DNA from 2 places in the Anaerobacillus sp. ABD4_527 genome. Region 2 is predicted to be linked to the other one. Evidence: a T-box and tRNA genes for the amino acid it is inferred to sense, from the RefSeq annotation. Region 2 holds a T-box; the other holds one or more tRNA genes.
What was found. The T-box of region 2 lies ahead of tyrS (tyrosine--tRNA ligase). A T-box ahead of a tRNA ligase gene usually reads a tRNA of that ligase, here a tRNA-Tyr.
Positions count from the first base shown of each region.

Region 1: it encodes a tRNA-Tyr, which carries the amino acid that the T-box ahead of tyrS (tyrosine--tRNA ligase) is inferred to sense. The anticodon was not compared.

Region 1 is NZ_JBSWXZ010000001.1:774,006-781,518, forward strand. It holds gene ACXAHI_RS03995 (UDP-N-acetylmuramoyl-L-alanyl-D-glutamate--2,6-diaminopimelate ligase) at 1-450, opposite strand, end outside; gene ACXAHI_RS04000 (DUF3900 domain-containing protein) at 672-1,739, shown strand; gene ACXAHI_RS04005 (SDR family oxidoreductase) at 1,785-2,525, opposite strand; gene ACXAHI_RS04010 (bifunctional 5,10-methylenetetrahydrofolate dehydrogenase/5,10-methenyltetrahydrofolate cyclohydrolase) at 2,652-3,497, opposite strand; ZMP/ZTP riboswitch at 3,537-3,619, opposite strand; tRNA gene ACXAHI_RS04015 (tRNA-Arg) at 3,800-3,873, opposite strand; tRNA gene ACXAHI_RS04020 (tRNA-Gly) at 3,957-4,030, opposite strand; tRNA gene ACXAHI_RS04025 (tRNA-Gln) at 4,035-4,109, opposite strand; tRNA gene ACXAHI_RS04030 (tRNA-Tyr) at 4,114-4,198, opposite strand; tRNA gene ACXAHI_RS04035 (tRNA-Met) at 4,213-4,289, opposite strand; tRNA gene ACXAHI_RS04040 (tRNA-Pro) at 4,301-4,377, opposite strand; tRNA gene ACXAHI_RS04045 (tRNA-Arg) at 4,400-4,476, opposite strand; tRNA gene ACXAHI_RS04050 (tRNA-Leu) at 4,485-4,569, opposite strand; gene kynU (kynureninase) at 4,713-6,014, shown strand; gene ACXAHI_RS04060 (hypothetical protein) at 6,078-6,263, shown strand; gene ACXAHI_RS04065 (spore coat protein) at 6,277-6,534, shown strand; gene ACXAHI_RS04070 (alanine/glycine:cation symporter family protein) at 6,659-7,513, shown strand, end outside.
Region 2 is NZ_JBSWXZ010000002.1:49,877-57,389, forward strand. It holds gene ACXAHI_RS12450 (glycosyltransferase family 4 protein) at 1-442, opposite strand, end outside; gene ACXAHI_RS12455 (NAD-dependent epimerase/dehydratase family protein) at 470-1,618, opposite strand; gene ACXAHI_RS12460 (hypothetical protein) at 1,793-1,975, opposite strand; gene ACXAHI_RS12465 (hypothetical protein) at 2,148-2,495, shown strand; gene hemH (ferrochelatase) at 2,679-3,608, shown strand; T-box leader at 3,788-4,008, shown strand; gene tyrS (tyrosine--tRNA ligase) at 4,069-5,310, shown strand; gene ACXAHI_RS12480 (FixH family protein) at 5,340-6,095, opposite strand; gene ACXAHI_RS12485 (YczE/YyaS/YitT family protein) at 6,350-6,943, shown strand; gene ACXAHI_RS12490 (GNAT family N-acetyltransferase) at 7,283-7,513, opposite strand, start outside.

The sequences.
Region 1 (7,513 bases), on a different contig from region 2:
TTTGGAAGTATAAATACCTGACGTACCGATCGAACCCGATGGCATACCTAGAAGAGTTAGCAGCGACCTTACGTATGCAGCAACTGTCGTCTTGCCGTTTGTTCCTGTAATGCCAACTGTCTTCAACTGTTCATCTGGACTGTTATGAAAGTGTTTTGAAAAATAAGCCATGGCGATGCGCACATCTTCAACATCAACAAACGTTGTTTCAGGATATTCCTCCGTAAACCTTTTTAATAGAGATGAATCGCTTCCTACTACAGCAACTGCTCCACTTTTTATTGCATCTTCAATATACAAGTGACCGTCATGATTTTCTCCTTTTATCGCAAAGAACAAAGAAGATTCAGTCGCATTTTTCGAATGAAAAGTAAGTTTTTGTATGTTCTGAGTGCTTGGTCCATATACGGTTTTTATCCGAGCGTTGATTAGGTCAAATTGTATATTCATCATGTAGCCTCACATTTCTGTCAAATATTGCTTTTAAGAATAAAATTTTAAATTGCATATTTAAACGTTATTTCCCCTATTCCATATAGGGTTAAACATTCTTATGCTTATGGTTTACAACTGACGAACAGCCTATATCAAGAAATTACTGGATTCAGTAATTGACGTATGTATTTTCCTTGCCTATACTTGATTAACGTATTAAGAAAACAGGTGATAAAATGGAATTTTCTATGAACTATTTATCCTTTTACCTCGTAGAAGGTCCAAAGGAAAATGAAGAAGCACAGTATAAACATTTTCAAACGCTAGATGAAGTTACATATACCGATAGCCCCCTTAAATCTTTTTTAGATGGAGAGCTTGCGAAAATTACAAAAAGAAAAGTTGATCGTCACGCAAAATCTGAAGGAGCTCCTACTAAGATCGGTCGTTTTATGGTTGAACCTGGTCATGAGTTGACATCTAATCCGAATTTTAATTTATTTCACAGAGCAAGGTACTCTGAAACGGCTGATGATTTTGAGTCAGAAGCAGATCAAATCGTACAGATGTATCTTGATACGAGCGCGATTCGAGGTGGCGTATTAATCGTTGCATCCGCTAAGCTCACTAAACTATTCGACGATCCGTTCCTTTTTATAATGAAATGTGACTTCGAACCGAAAGTGGCAACAATTACTAACGAAGATACGCTAATAGAAAATATCGAGATGGCCATAACAACAAAAAACATGAAATCTGTCCAATACCCCTACATGCCTGAAGAGGGCATGATCGATAGCGCAGAAGTTAAAGTTCACCAGTCCTCACATGCTCGGTATTTCGAAGACTTCTTAAAGTGGGTCGAATATGAAAAATCGATGCCAGAAATCGTGAAGACGCAAACGATGGATATCGTTCAGGACCACATACAAGAAACGTTCCAACCAGAAAGCGAAGAGAAAGAACAGTTCGAACAGGTGATGGAAGAATGGGCGGCGAGTCCTAAGAGAGAGTTACAAGAGCACTTTACCACAGAACAAGTAGTGGAAGCTACTTCACAAATCGTGGAACAATCTCCTGACGTAGAATGGAAGCTTAAGCTCGATCATGTATCTGTTAAAGCGATGCTGTCTGATTTTGGAGAAAGTATTCACTTAGCGAAAGTGAATGGAAAATATGTACTTGCGATCGAAGCCGATTCGATTACGTTTGAAAAAGGCTTCTCTCCAATCGAGTTCCATAAGCCAGATTCGCTTCAGGAAGTTGTAGAGCGAATCTATAAAAAGAGTGAGAATGAATCATAAAAGCCAGCATTTGCTGGCTTTTTTTGTGTAGTAGCGCAATTTTTCCTATTGCATCGGTCGAACAACCACTTCATTAACGTTGACGTAATCAGGCTGTGTTAGTGCATAAACAACAGCACGTGCGATATCATCAGCTTGAAGCTTTTTCATCGATGCTGCACGATCTTTAAACATTTCTAGTACTTCGTCGTCAGTTATATGGTTTGTAAGTTCAGATTCTACTGCACCTGGAGAGATGTTTGTTACACGGACTCCTGTTTTCGAAAGTTCTTTTTCAAGTCCCATCGATAGTGCTCGAACAGCGTATTTTGTTGCACTATAGACGCTGCTAGAAGGGAATACTTCGTGACCAGCTACACTTGAAACATTCACGATGTGTCCGCTCTTCTGCTTAAGCATGTCAGGTAAGACGGCGTGAACACCGTGAAGAACACCGTTAATGTTTACGTCTACCATCTGAGTCCATTGATCCACTTCATCATTCTTCATGAACGAAAGTAGCATAACACCAGCATTGTTAATGATCATATCAACTTTGCCGTATGTATCTTTCGCTTGTTGAACCAAGTTTTCCATGTCCTCTTTTTTGGTTACATCCGTTTTCACTACGAGCGCTTTGCCGTTCGATTGATCATTTAAAGACTGAGCGAGATCAGTTAACTTCTCTTCTCGACGTGCGGCAAGTACCACGTTAGCTCCTTCATCTGCTAAATGACGTGCGATCGCTTCACCTATTCCGCTGCTTGCGCCTGTAACGAGTACAACTTTACCTTCTAATTTCATTATTCATGCTCCCTTCACTAATGATCTTTCATTACGAGACTAACACAGTATTCCCAAACCAATTAGTAAAATGCTCATGAAATGTGCTTTCCTACATAAAAAAACTCGGGGTCATACCCGAGTTTTTCGTTAGCTAGTTACAGATTTTTCTGCAGCATCTACCGTATGTTTTAATAACATCGCGATCGTAACAGGACCAACGCCTCCTGGAACAGGAGTAATCGCAGACGCCCTGTCTTTTGCTGTTTCGTATTCGACATCACCAATATTGCCTTTATTGTAACCAGCATCGAGGACGATCGCTCCTTCTTTGATCCATTCACCCTTGATGAACTCTGGCTTTCCTACGGCAGCAACTACGATGTCAGCTTGTCTAACATGAGTTGCCAAATTAACAGTTCTCGAATGACACGTTGTGACTGTAGCATTTTCATTTAAAAGAAGAGCACCAACGGGCTTTCCAAGGATAGGACTTCTTCCTACGACGACCGCATGCTTACCTTCAGGATTGATGTCATAGTCTTCCATAATCTTCATAATTGCTGCAGGTGTACAAGATGGGTATGTACCAAACCCTAGAGCAGTCTGTCCGTACCCTTCACTCGTCACCCCATCGACGTCTTTCTCGATCGCGATCGTCTCAAATGCAAGGCGTTCGTCGATTTGAGACGGCACAGGATGCTGAAGCAAAATACCATGGACAGAATCATCGCGGTTCAGTTCTTCTATGGTTTCAAGCAACGTTTCGGTGGTTGTTTCCTCTGGCAGATGAATCTTTTTTGATACGATTCCTATACGTTCACATGCATTTCCCTTCATTCGCACATATGTTTCAGAGGAAGGATCATCTCCAACAAGAATCGTTGCGAGGCTGGGCGTAACACCTTGTGTTTTAAGTGCTTCCACTCTTTCTTTAAGCTGTTCTTTCACACGATTTGCGACTGCTTTTCCATCTAATAATTTGGATTCTGACATGAACTGATTCCTCCTAGACAGTGTTAAGAAATATCACTATTTCTTCGCCCAGACGACCGGCTTTATTCATTACAGCTCCCTTGTGGTTACTTCCACATTTGTCGTCAGTTACTGCAATAAGGTTTCTACGGATATAGTAGCACATTAAGCGGGAAAATCAAGAGAGATGCGTGCGAATTTACGTAGAAATTAATAATAGGTTCATTTTTTGCGTGAATGTTCGCCTTTTGAACTCCTCGTCATTCTCTTAGCTCACAAAATAAAACCTCCGAGTGGTGTAACCACTCAGAGGTTTTGAGATACGCGCCTTAGAGGATTCGAACCTCTGACCCACAGCTTAGAAGGCTGTTGCTCTATCCAGCTGAGCTAAAGGCGCATGGTAGTATGTGTGATACGATAACTGAAAGTTAGTATACCACGTTTTCCATTCTTGGAAAAGTCTTAATTAAAATTATGTAATGGAGCGGGTGATGGGAATCGAACCCACGACATCAGCTTGGAAGGCTGAGGTTTTACCACTAAACTACACCCGCAAAATGGCTGGGCTAGCTGGATTCGAACCAGCGCATGACGGAATCAAAATCCGTTGCCTTACCGCTTGGCTATAGCCCAAAGATGGTGGAGGGGGACGGATTCGAACCGCCGAACCCTGAGGGAGCGGATTTACAGTCCGCCGCGTTTAGCCACTTCGCTACCCCTCCACTATTTAATTATATGGTAGCGGCGGAGGGGATCGAACCCCCGACCTCACGGGTATGAACCGTACGCTCTAGCCAGCTGAGCTACACCGCCACGCTATGTGATGGTCGGGAAGACAGGATTTGAACCTGCGACCCCTTGGTCCCAAACCAAGTGCTCTGCCAAGCTGAGCTACTTCCCGATTTCATCGCTATGTTATGTAATGGCGCGCCCGAGAGGAGTCGAACCCCTAACCTTCTGATCCGTAGTCAGACGCTCTATCCAATTGAGCTACGGGCGCATCTATTCTGGTGCGGGTGAAGGGACTCGAACCCCCACGTCGTAAGACACTAGATCCTAAGTCTAGCGCGTCTGCCAATTCCGCCACACCCGCATGTGGTTTCTTTCATTTCAGCGACAATTAATATAATAACACCCGTACCCAAAACCCGTCAATCATTATTTCAAAAAAACATTTAGTTTTTTCATATCGGGCGATGTAAGCGTTGACAGCTTCTCATTCTTTACCATACGATTATGATACTAAAGGAGCTGAGTAAATTGAGTGTACCACAGTCCATTTATTATGCAAAAGAGCTAGACGAAAAAGACCCTCTACGCCACTTCAAACATGAGTTTTATACTCCGGATCATTCCATTTACATGGATGGCAATTCACTTGGCCTTCTCTCAAAACGAGCTGAAGCTTCTCTACTCCAATCGATTGACGATTGGAAAACGCATGGAATCAATGGTTGGACAGACGCGGAGCAACCATGGTTTTATATGGCAGAAATGCTTGGCAAGATGACTGCACCCCTTATCGGAGCAAAAGAAGATGAAACGATCACAACAGGTTCGATCACCACTAACCTCCATCAAATGCTAACAACGTTTTACAAGCCAAGTGATAAGAAAACGAAGATCATCGCTGATTCACTCACTTTCCCATCAGATATATATGCAATAAAAGCACAGCTAGAGCTTCACGGATTATCACCAGATGAACACCTTATTCAAGTGCAAAGTTCAGATGGTCGTACGATCGATGAAGACGACATTATTAAGGAGATGACAAGCGAAGTCGCACTAGTCCTCCTCCCTTCTGTCTTGTATCGTAGCGGTCAATTACTCGACATCAAAAAAATAACGCGAGCAGCAAACGATAAAGACATCATAATAGGGTTTGATCTTGCGCATTCCATCGGTGTTATCCCACATCACTTACACGATTGGGGTGTTGACTTCGCGGTATGGTGCACGTACAAATATTTAAATAGTGGACCTGGTGGTGTCGGCGGTCTTTATGTTCATGAAAAACACCTAGGAAAGAAACCAGGTCTTGCAGGTTGGTTCAGCTCGAAGAAAGACGTTCAATTCGATATGAGTCATGACCTTGATCATGCACAAACCGCTGGAGCATTCCAAATCGGGACACCTCATATTTTCAGTATGGCTTCATTGATTGGTTCGTTAGAAATTTTTTCTGAAGCCGGCATTGAACAAATTCGAGAAAAGTCGTTAACGCTCACGAAGTACTTAATGGAGTTAACTGCTTTAAAACTGAATCGCTTTGGCTTCACATTAGCTAACCCTGCAGAGGACCATCGCCGTGGTGGCCATGTTTGTATAGAACACAATGAAGCTGCTAGAATTTGCAAAGCGTTAAAAAACAAAGGCGTGATTCCTGACTTTCGAGCTCCAAACGTCATTCGTCTTGCACCGATCTCCTTATATACGTCGTTTGAAGATGTGTGGAACGTTGTACATATATTAGAAGAAATCATGGCTACTAAAGAGTATGAGCAATTCACCAACAATCGAAACATCATCGCGTAAACACGTATAAAAAGTCCCTCAACATTCAATATTAAGATTGATTCAATAGAAGGAGGGACTTTTATGGAACAGTTGAATGAATTGGAGTTGCAAAACCTTCGCCACATGATCGGTGGTCACGACACGCTGGCAAATAAACTTGATACGTATGCCCAAACTTGTACTTGTCCTGAACTAAAGCAAATGCTGCAAAAAGATGCGCAAGATGCAAGAAATACAAAACAACAGCTTATGTCTTTTTTAGGTTAAGGAGGAGAACGTAATGAATGAGAAGGATATGGTCAACGATTACTTGTCAGCTCTAAATGGAAGCCTGATCAACTATGGCGGTGTTATTTCACAATGTGACAACGAGCAGCTGCGTCAGACGCTTCAACAAATAAGAGATACTGATGAACAAAGGCAGTATAATCTTTATCATTATGCGAAGCAAAAAGGGTACTATCAGCCAGCAGCACCTGCGCAGATGCAAGAAGTACAGCACGTTAAGAACCAGCTTAACGGCCAACAGCCACAATAAAAAAACAGTCGGGTCAAACCGGCTGTTTTTTTTATCGTTTTCTAGACTTCTATCTTATTAAAGTTTCACGTTCCCTATTTTTGGATATTAAAGTTATACACTATATTCGTAGGGAGCGATTAGAATGGAAACGATTCTTAATGCGATCTCGGAGTTCTCCGGATTCATATGGGGCTATCCGATGATGATTTTACTTTTAGGCGGAGGACTTTTTTTAACCATCCGACTCGGCTTTTTTCAGATCATATTCTTCCCCCACACCTTGAAACATACGATCGGTAAAATTTTCGAAAAAGATAAAGGTGATGGGACGATCTCACCATTTCAGGCTTTCACCTCTGCTCTGGCATCTACTGCGGGAGCTACAAACATTGTTGGCGTACCGGTTGCGATTGCGTTCGGCGGACCAGGCGCGATCTTTTGGATGTGGGTTGTTGCCATCATCGGGATGTCGACGAAATACTCTGAGATCGTATTGGGTATCAAGTATCGAGAAAAAAACAAAGATGGCGTCTATGTCGGCGGACCAATGTATTACATACGTAAAGGACTTAACTGGAAATTCGCATCATGGCTCTTTGCATTCGGTCTGATGATTGAAATTATACCGGGTGTCATGGTTCAAACAAACTCGATCTCTACATTAACAGAAGGATCATTCGGTCTCCCTACCTGGTTGACGGGTATCATTCTAATGATTCTTATTTCAATCGTAGTGTTTGGAGGAATTATAAGAATAGGATCTGTTGCTGAGAAAATTGTACCGTTTATGATCCTAACTTACATTGGAGGCGCTATCGGTGTAATGGTAATCAACATCGACCAGTTCCCTGAAGTGATGAAGCTGATTTTTGTTCATGCATTCCAACCGATCTCTGCAGCAGGTGGCTTTGCTGGTGCTGGGTTCGCTGCAGCAGTCCGCTGGGGTCTTGCGAGAGGACTATATTCAAACGAAGCTGGGATGGGAACTGCTTCGATC
Region 2 (7,513 bases):
TTAAGTCTGCTTGATTGTGCATTCTTCGAAAATGCCACCATAGAAGGGGTTCTGCCCACGGTACGTTGTAATAATCAGCATATTTTGGAGCATGCGTATGGTAGGAAGCGATTAGAGGAACTCCGAGCTTCTTTCCATATTTAATACCTGAATATCCCATAAATGCGGGATTCACGACGTGAACAAGGTCGGGGTTAAAGTCTTCAAGGTATGTTTTGATCAAACGCGTCGGCATTCCAAACTTTCGGTGCTTGTACAAGAAAAAGGTACGAGGCTTAACCCCATCGAAACGAATATTCCTATAGCTTCGTACCCCTAAATCTGGAGCAATAACCTGGATTTCATGTCCTTGATCGATTAAATAATCGATTGAAGCACGCAATCGTGTTACGACCCCATCTGTTGAGGGGAGGAATGTTTCAGTGACGATGGATATTTTCATAGTTACACCTCTCGTTTAGTCTTCGACTTACTTCCAAGTCACGTTCGGAAGTACATTTTCTTTTAACACTCTATCTTTGTATTTAAGCGCAGTATCGAGCGTTTTTGAAATGTGTTCATCTGTTAATAAGCAAGGTTCAAGACCTAGGTCGATCAGGTTCGTGTTAACCGCGTGATAATAGTGTTCTTCCTTCTCGACACGTGGATTCTCCAGGTGATCGATCGAAATATGAAGTCCTTTTGCTTCAGCCACACGCTGTACTTTTTCAGCTAGTTCTAATACAGAGAACTCTTCTGTAAACTGGTTGAAGACGCGGAATTCCCCTTTGTCAGCAGGGTTCTCTGCAGCGATTTCAACGCATCGGATCGTATCTTGAATGTTAAGGAATGCTCTTGTTTGTTTTCCGGAACCGTAGACTGTTAAGTTATGGCCGATCGCTGCCTGGATGATGAAACGGTTCAATGCGGTTCCAAACACGCCGTCATAATCAAGGCGATTGATCAAGCCTTCATCCATGTCAGCTTCGTCTGTATGAAGGCCGTACACGATTCCTTGATTCAGATCAGTTGCTCTGATTCCCCAAATTTTGCAGGCAAATTGGATGTTGTGACTATCATGGACTTTTGAAAGGTGATAGAAAGAGCCTGGCTGCTTTGGAAATGGAAGAACGTCTTCGCGACCTTTGTGTTCGATCTTTATGTATCCTTCTTCAATATCAATGTTAGGCTGGCCGTATTCGCCCATTGTGCCCAATTTTATTAAATGACAATCAGGTGTTACTTCTTTAATTGCATATAGAACGTTCAAATTTCCAACGACGTTATTCGTCTGAGTGAATACCGCATGTTCTCTGTCGATCATAGAGTATGGAGCAGAGCGCTGTTCAGCAAAATGAACGAATGCTTCTGGCTGTACTTGTTTGAAAATTTCTTTAAGAAAGTCGTAATGCATTAAATCACAGTCATAAATATGAATTCGGTTGCCACTCTTTTCTTCCCAGAGTTTTACCCGTTCTTCTAGGGTTTGAATCGGTGTTAAAGAGTTTGAGCGGAGTTCTTCGTCCCACTTGCGGCGAACCATGTTATCTAGGATCGTTACATCGTGTCCTTGTTTAGATAAGTAAAGCGCTGTTGGCCATCCGCAAAAACCATCTCCACCTGCAACAATAATTCTCATAGATTTTACCTCCATCACAATGGTCAATTTTGTACTGAAATGCTTGCTATATCACAATTTACGATAGCACTCATCATGTACTGATTCAACTAAGGACCCCTAATTTACGAAAATTTTAAGAAAATCAGTTAATTTCAGTTGAATGATGGAGGAAATCTGAGAGTGAGACGGTTATTAACGGTCTTCATCCTTATTGCCTGTTACATCGATGGCTGCTGTGTTGTTGTATAGATAAGAAGTTGGAGTAGAATCGTTCTTCTGCTTCTCAGAATAAAAGGCTTCATTGATTGCTTCATCAACGTTCACCTCACGTTCCTTTTTGTATTCGTTCTCACGATTGTGTTTACTGTTTTTCATGTTGATCCTCCTATGTGTATGGAATAGCGGTAGTTTATGTTAGTTAAAGGAAGATTAAACACGATACTTCGTTTGAAAGGAATATTGGGAAGGTGGCTTGTTTTGAATGATTAAGACTTCTTTGTAACGGGAATCAGGATACAGTGAGCCAAACGAAAAGGAGTCGATAGAGATGAGTAAAACATTACAAGCTTATTTTCCAACGGAGAACGAAGCAGAACGTGCAAAGGAAGATATGAAGAATTATTCTGTCACTAGTACTTCAGTGGAGGAGATTAAAGAGGATAAGGATTTATCGGTCGACGTCCCGGATTCAGGTCAAGGGTCCGCAACAGAAGCTGGCGCAAACAACGATTTGTTTTTCTCCAACGAAACACCAACAGGTAAGCAAGAGGAGAATGCAGATCCTGAACATAATGAGAAGCACTTCAACTATGTGCTATCTTTTGAAACCTCAGAAGATGATGATACAGAGCTCAGAGAAATCGTTACAAAGCATAATGGAGCAATGGAAAGGTAAGGATGTAAGGGAGTTAGGCTATAGCCTGATTCCCTTTACTATGTAACGACACAAAACGTTACCATTTAGAATATGCTATTCCCTTTGAATCGATTGCTGAAAAAGGGTATACTTCAAACTAGACGATAATCATTATAACTAGATATTCAATGTAATCCTTAAATTTGGAAGGGGAACACATTCATGGCAAAGAAAACAATGGGTCTGCTCGTGATGGCATACGGTACGCCATACAAAGAAGAAGATATTGAACGGTATTATACACACATTCGTAGAGGTAGAAAACCGGCAGACGAACAGCTTCAAGATTTAAAAGATCGTTATAAAGCGATCGGTGGCATTTCACCTCTTGCTAAAATTACTGAGGACCAAGCTTACGGACTAGGTGCTCATCTGAATGAAATTCAGGATGAGATCGAATTTAAAGTATATATCGGTTTAAAACATATCGAACCGTTTGTGGAAGATGCAGTTCAGCAGATGCATGAAGATGGCATCGAAGAAGCTGTAAGTATTGTACTAGCACCACATTTCTCAACGTTCAGCATCAAGTCATACAATGGACGTGCGAAAGAAGAAGCAGAGAAAATTGGTGGACCAATGATTACTTCTGTAGAGAGCTGGTACGACGAGCCGAAGTTTATTTCCTACTGGGCTAAACGCATCAAAGCGATCTTTGATGGCATGTCTGATGAAGAGCGTGAGAAGGCAGTCCTAATCGTATCTGCTCATAGCCTTCCAGAAAAAATCATCGCAAACGGTGATCCGTATCCAGATCAGTTGAAAGAAACGGCTGACCTAATTGTAGAAGAGTCAGGAGTTAAGAACGTTGCGATTGGCTGGCAGAGTGAAGGGAATACGCCGGATCCATGGATTGGTCCTGATGTACAAGATCTTACGAGAGACTTACACGAAAATCACGGCTACACGTCGTTTGTGTACGCGCCTGTTGGGTTCGTAGCTGATCATCTAGAAGTACTATTCGACAATGACTATGAATGTAAAGTCGTGACAGATGAAATCGGTGCAAACTACTATCGACCAGAAATGCCGAACGCAAAAGATGAGTTTATCGATGCAATGGCAACAGTTGTTCTAAAGCAATTGAATTAATCGTGAGAGCAGCGGTCTTAGACCGCTGTTTTTTTATGTTTGGAAAGAAAAGTAATCGTCGTTTTCAAAGCTTGGTGTTATTTTAAAGTTACGGTAAAGCGAGCTCGTACCGTTTCATTTTTTTATAGAAAACGATTGACAATACCTTTTATTGAAGCTAAAGTTATTTAAAATAAAAGAAACAGGCGAAGAAGAGGATGCAGTAGCGTTATACGATGTGTAGTGTCAGAGAACCAGTGGTCGGTGCGAACTGGTACAGCGTATTCGTGAATTACCCCTCAGAGTCTTTCTGATGAACAATGTAGTAGTCAGAAACGGTGAATTCCGTTACCGTAGTTGAGCCGAAAGACACGAGTGTCTTTAATCAGGGTGGTACCGCGTGATAAGCCACGTCCCTACTTAGATGTAGGGGCGTGGCTTTTTTGCATAAAATAAAAATGAAAACAGGAGGTCGAAAGGAATGGGCATGATCGAAAAGTTAACGGATGAACAACAAAAGGAAATGGAAAGGCAGTATGCGGTCTATACTCACGGAACGAGCGAAGTCATTCCTTTGGATGAACTTAAGGAAAAGATTGCAAAATCGATCATTACAGGTCGTCCGTTGAAAGTAAAACTAGGTCTAGATCCATCCGCACCAGATGTCCATATAGGACATACGGTCGTTTTAAATAAACTTCGTCAGTTTCAAGAAAATGGACACATTGTTCAGCTTATCATCGGAGATTTTACCGGGAAGATCGGTGATCCGACTGGAAAATCGACGGCGAGGGTACAGCTAACGGATGAAGAAGTAAAGCGGAACGCGCAAACCTACCTCGATCAATTTGGAAAGGTAATCGATCGAAGCAAAGTAGAGCTTTTTTATAATGCATCATGGCTTTCGGAACTGAAATTCGAAGATGTCATCGAACTAGCAGGTAAGATTACTGTCGCTCGATTGATCGAGCGAGATGATTTCGAGAAGAGAATCAACGCAGGTAAGCCGGTATCTCTACACGAATTCTTTTACCCTCTTATGCAAGGGTATGATTCCGTGCATCTCGAAAGTGACATCGAGCTAGGCGGAACCGATCAATACTTTAATGTTTTGATGGGAAGGCATTTACAGGATCAATTTGGAAAAGAAAAACAGGTAGTGTTGACGATGCCGCTATTAGAAGGATTAGACGGCGTAGAGAAAATGTCGAAGTCCAAGGGGAATTACATCGGGATTGCAGAGAAGCCGACAGACATGTATGGAAAAGCGATGTCGATACCCGATGAGCTCATTTCAAAGTACGTTGAACTCATCACAGATCTAGAATTGGTAGAGAAGGAAACGATTCGAACAAAGCTTACGGATGGCACCCTGCACCCTAAGGAAGCGAAAATGCATCTTGCTAAAACCATCGTCACGATGTTCCATGGGAAAGATGAAGCTTCAATGGCGGAAGAGCAGTTTAAGAATGTATTTCAACAAAACCAGCTTCCTTCTGATATTGAAGAAGTGAAGTGGAGTGGAGATGAAAAGACAAGTGTGCCAGCTCTCATAGTAGCACTCGGAATGCTTCCGTCTACGAGTGAAGCGAGACGTATGGTGAAAAATGGCGGAATCAAAATCGATCAACAAAAGGTTACGGATAGTTCTGCAGTCGTGACGGTCAAAGACGGGATGATCGTTCAAGTTGGTAAACGAAAAGTCAAAAAAATAACGCTATAAAAAAATCCCCCATATAAGGGGGATTTCATTTATTCAGTCACAGTTAGACTTTCTTCTGTATGTTCATGTAAGCCTTCATCATTTTCAGCATGAATCGTTACAGTGTACTCTCCAGCTTCTTCTAACGTAACAGTTCCTTGATACTCACCATCTTTTGTTTCCTCTGTCTCAATCCACTGTGCTTTTTCTTCACCCGTTTTAGAGATTTCAAATCGAATCGAAGCATCTGTTAAAGGTTGATTATCTTTTTGAAGATGAGTTGTTAATGAAATTTCTTCATTTGCCTTAATGGTATCTGGCTTCATCAAGTGAAACGAAACAGCATCCCCGTGGTGGGCGTGTTCTTCATGACTTTCATGATCTTCATGATTTTCTGATGCGTCCTCAGAGCCAACTTTCACTTTGCTCTTTGGCATCGTGTGAAGGTCTCTTGCGGTTACGTGTGATTGCACAACGTATGTTCCATCTTCATCGATCGTTTTCTTTACAGTGTAGACACCTTCACCATCGTGAGTGGCTTCTATCATTTCGCTATTGTCTTTGTCGCCTTCTTTCCATATTTCAAACATCACTTCGTCTGCATCTTCAACCTTTTCATCACCTTGCGTAACGGTAGCGCTAAATGTGAGTTCCTCACCTGTTTTAGCAGTTTCAGGCGAATCTAAGGCAACGTCTAGCGGTTGAGGATCAGCCGTTCCACTTTCCTCAGTATCGTTGCTATTGTTCTGGCCGCAAGCTGCAAGCACGAGAATGAGTAACAGCATGAGCATACTTACTTTTTTCATATGAGACATCCTTTCATTAAAAACCTATGTAAAGCTTCATTATTGCCAAACAGGGGGTTAGGCAAACGAGCTTCTCACTATTAATAGTAGAAAAGATGGTAGAGGTTCTCAAGTGTTTGTGAGTTTGAGTTGTGTCGACTTGATGACAAAAAGTGATAAGGTATGAATAAGTTGAAAGTAGAAATAGAGGTTGATAGGATATAAGGAATTAAAATACACGAAGTGGAGGGGCTAGTATGTGAAAACGTTTTGCTATTTATGTGACAGGATTAGGGTTACTTACTTTAGGGATCTCGCTCTCAGTCATCTCAAAGCTTGGAACATCCCCATTCGATGCACTTCTTGTCGGGTTATATAAAACGGTAGGCTTATCGATTGGAAGCTGGGAAGTAATCATCGGTGGATGCATGGTACTCTTTAATGCCATTGCAGAGCGAAGAAAGCCAGAGCTTCTTGCGTTATTGACCTCCTTAGTCACTGGGATAGGGATCGACGTATGGATGCATCTATTAGGAGATAACGTGATGCCGACAAGTATCGTGGAACAAAGTCTCCTTCTACTTTTAGGTTTGCTGCTGAGTGGTCTCGGTATCGCGGTTTATCTACAATCGAATTTTGCTCCGATCCCCATCGATCGGATGATGTTTGTTGTGAAAGATTTAACTGGAGTTACCTTACCGTATTCAAGAGCATTGATCAGTATCTTGCTCGTTATCCTAGCGTTCTTTTTCAATGGACCTATTGGGGTGGGCACAATGTTGAATGCCCTTTTCATGGGTGTTTTGATACACCTCTTTACTCCAGTAAGTGCAAAAGCCATTCGCAAATTGAGGTTCACTCCATCATAAAAGCGGTCTCTAGGGACCGCTTTAGCTTGTTGAAAAACCTATGTCGTTATACGGTGCTCCCGATGCCGTAGTCGATGACGATCGCACGCTTTCCGCGGACGAACGGCCGAGCCCGAGGTGAAACCCACACCCCGGTCTCGGCCGCCCGTTCAACCGCAGGAGTCCGCGATCGTCTCTCCTACTGTTATGAGAATAAGTCCAAACGAACATTCCGTCCAAATGGTTTAACAGACGAATATGGACCTGAGGCCGTTTATCCATCATCGACCACTCAAACTCAAATCTATCACTGAACTTCTTTCTCTACATTCTAAAAGCGGTCTCTAAGGACCGCTTTATTTATAGTTTCATTGCAAAGTTTGTTTCAAAGGTAGACATCGTCCACTTTTCAATCTCACGAAATCCGATTCGTTTGTAGATGTTACCAGCTTCAGGATTATCATAAAAGAGGCAGAGGTCTTTGCCTTCTGTTAAAACGTCATAGCACAGCTTCATCATGCATTTCGTAGCATACCCTTTACGTTTAAAGCCAGGGCGCGTACATACTCCTACGATCATGGCAGATTGAGA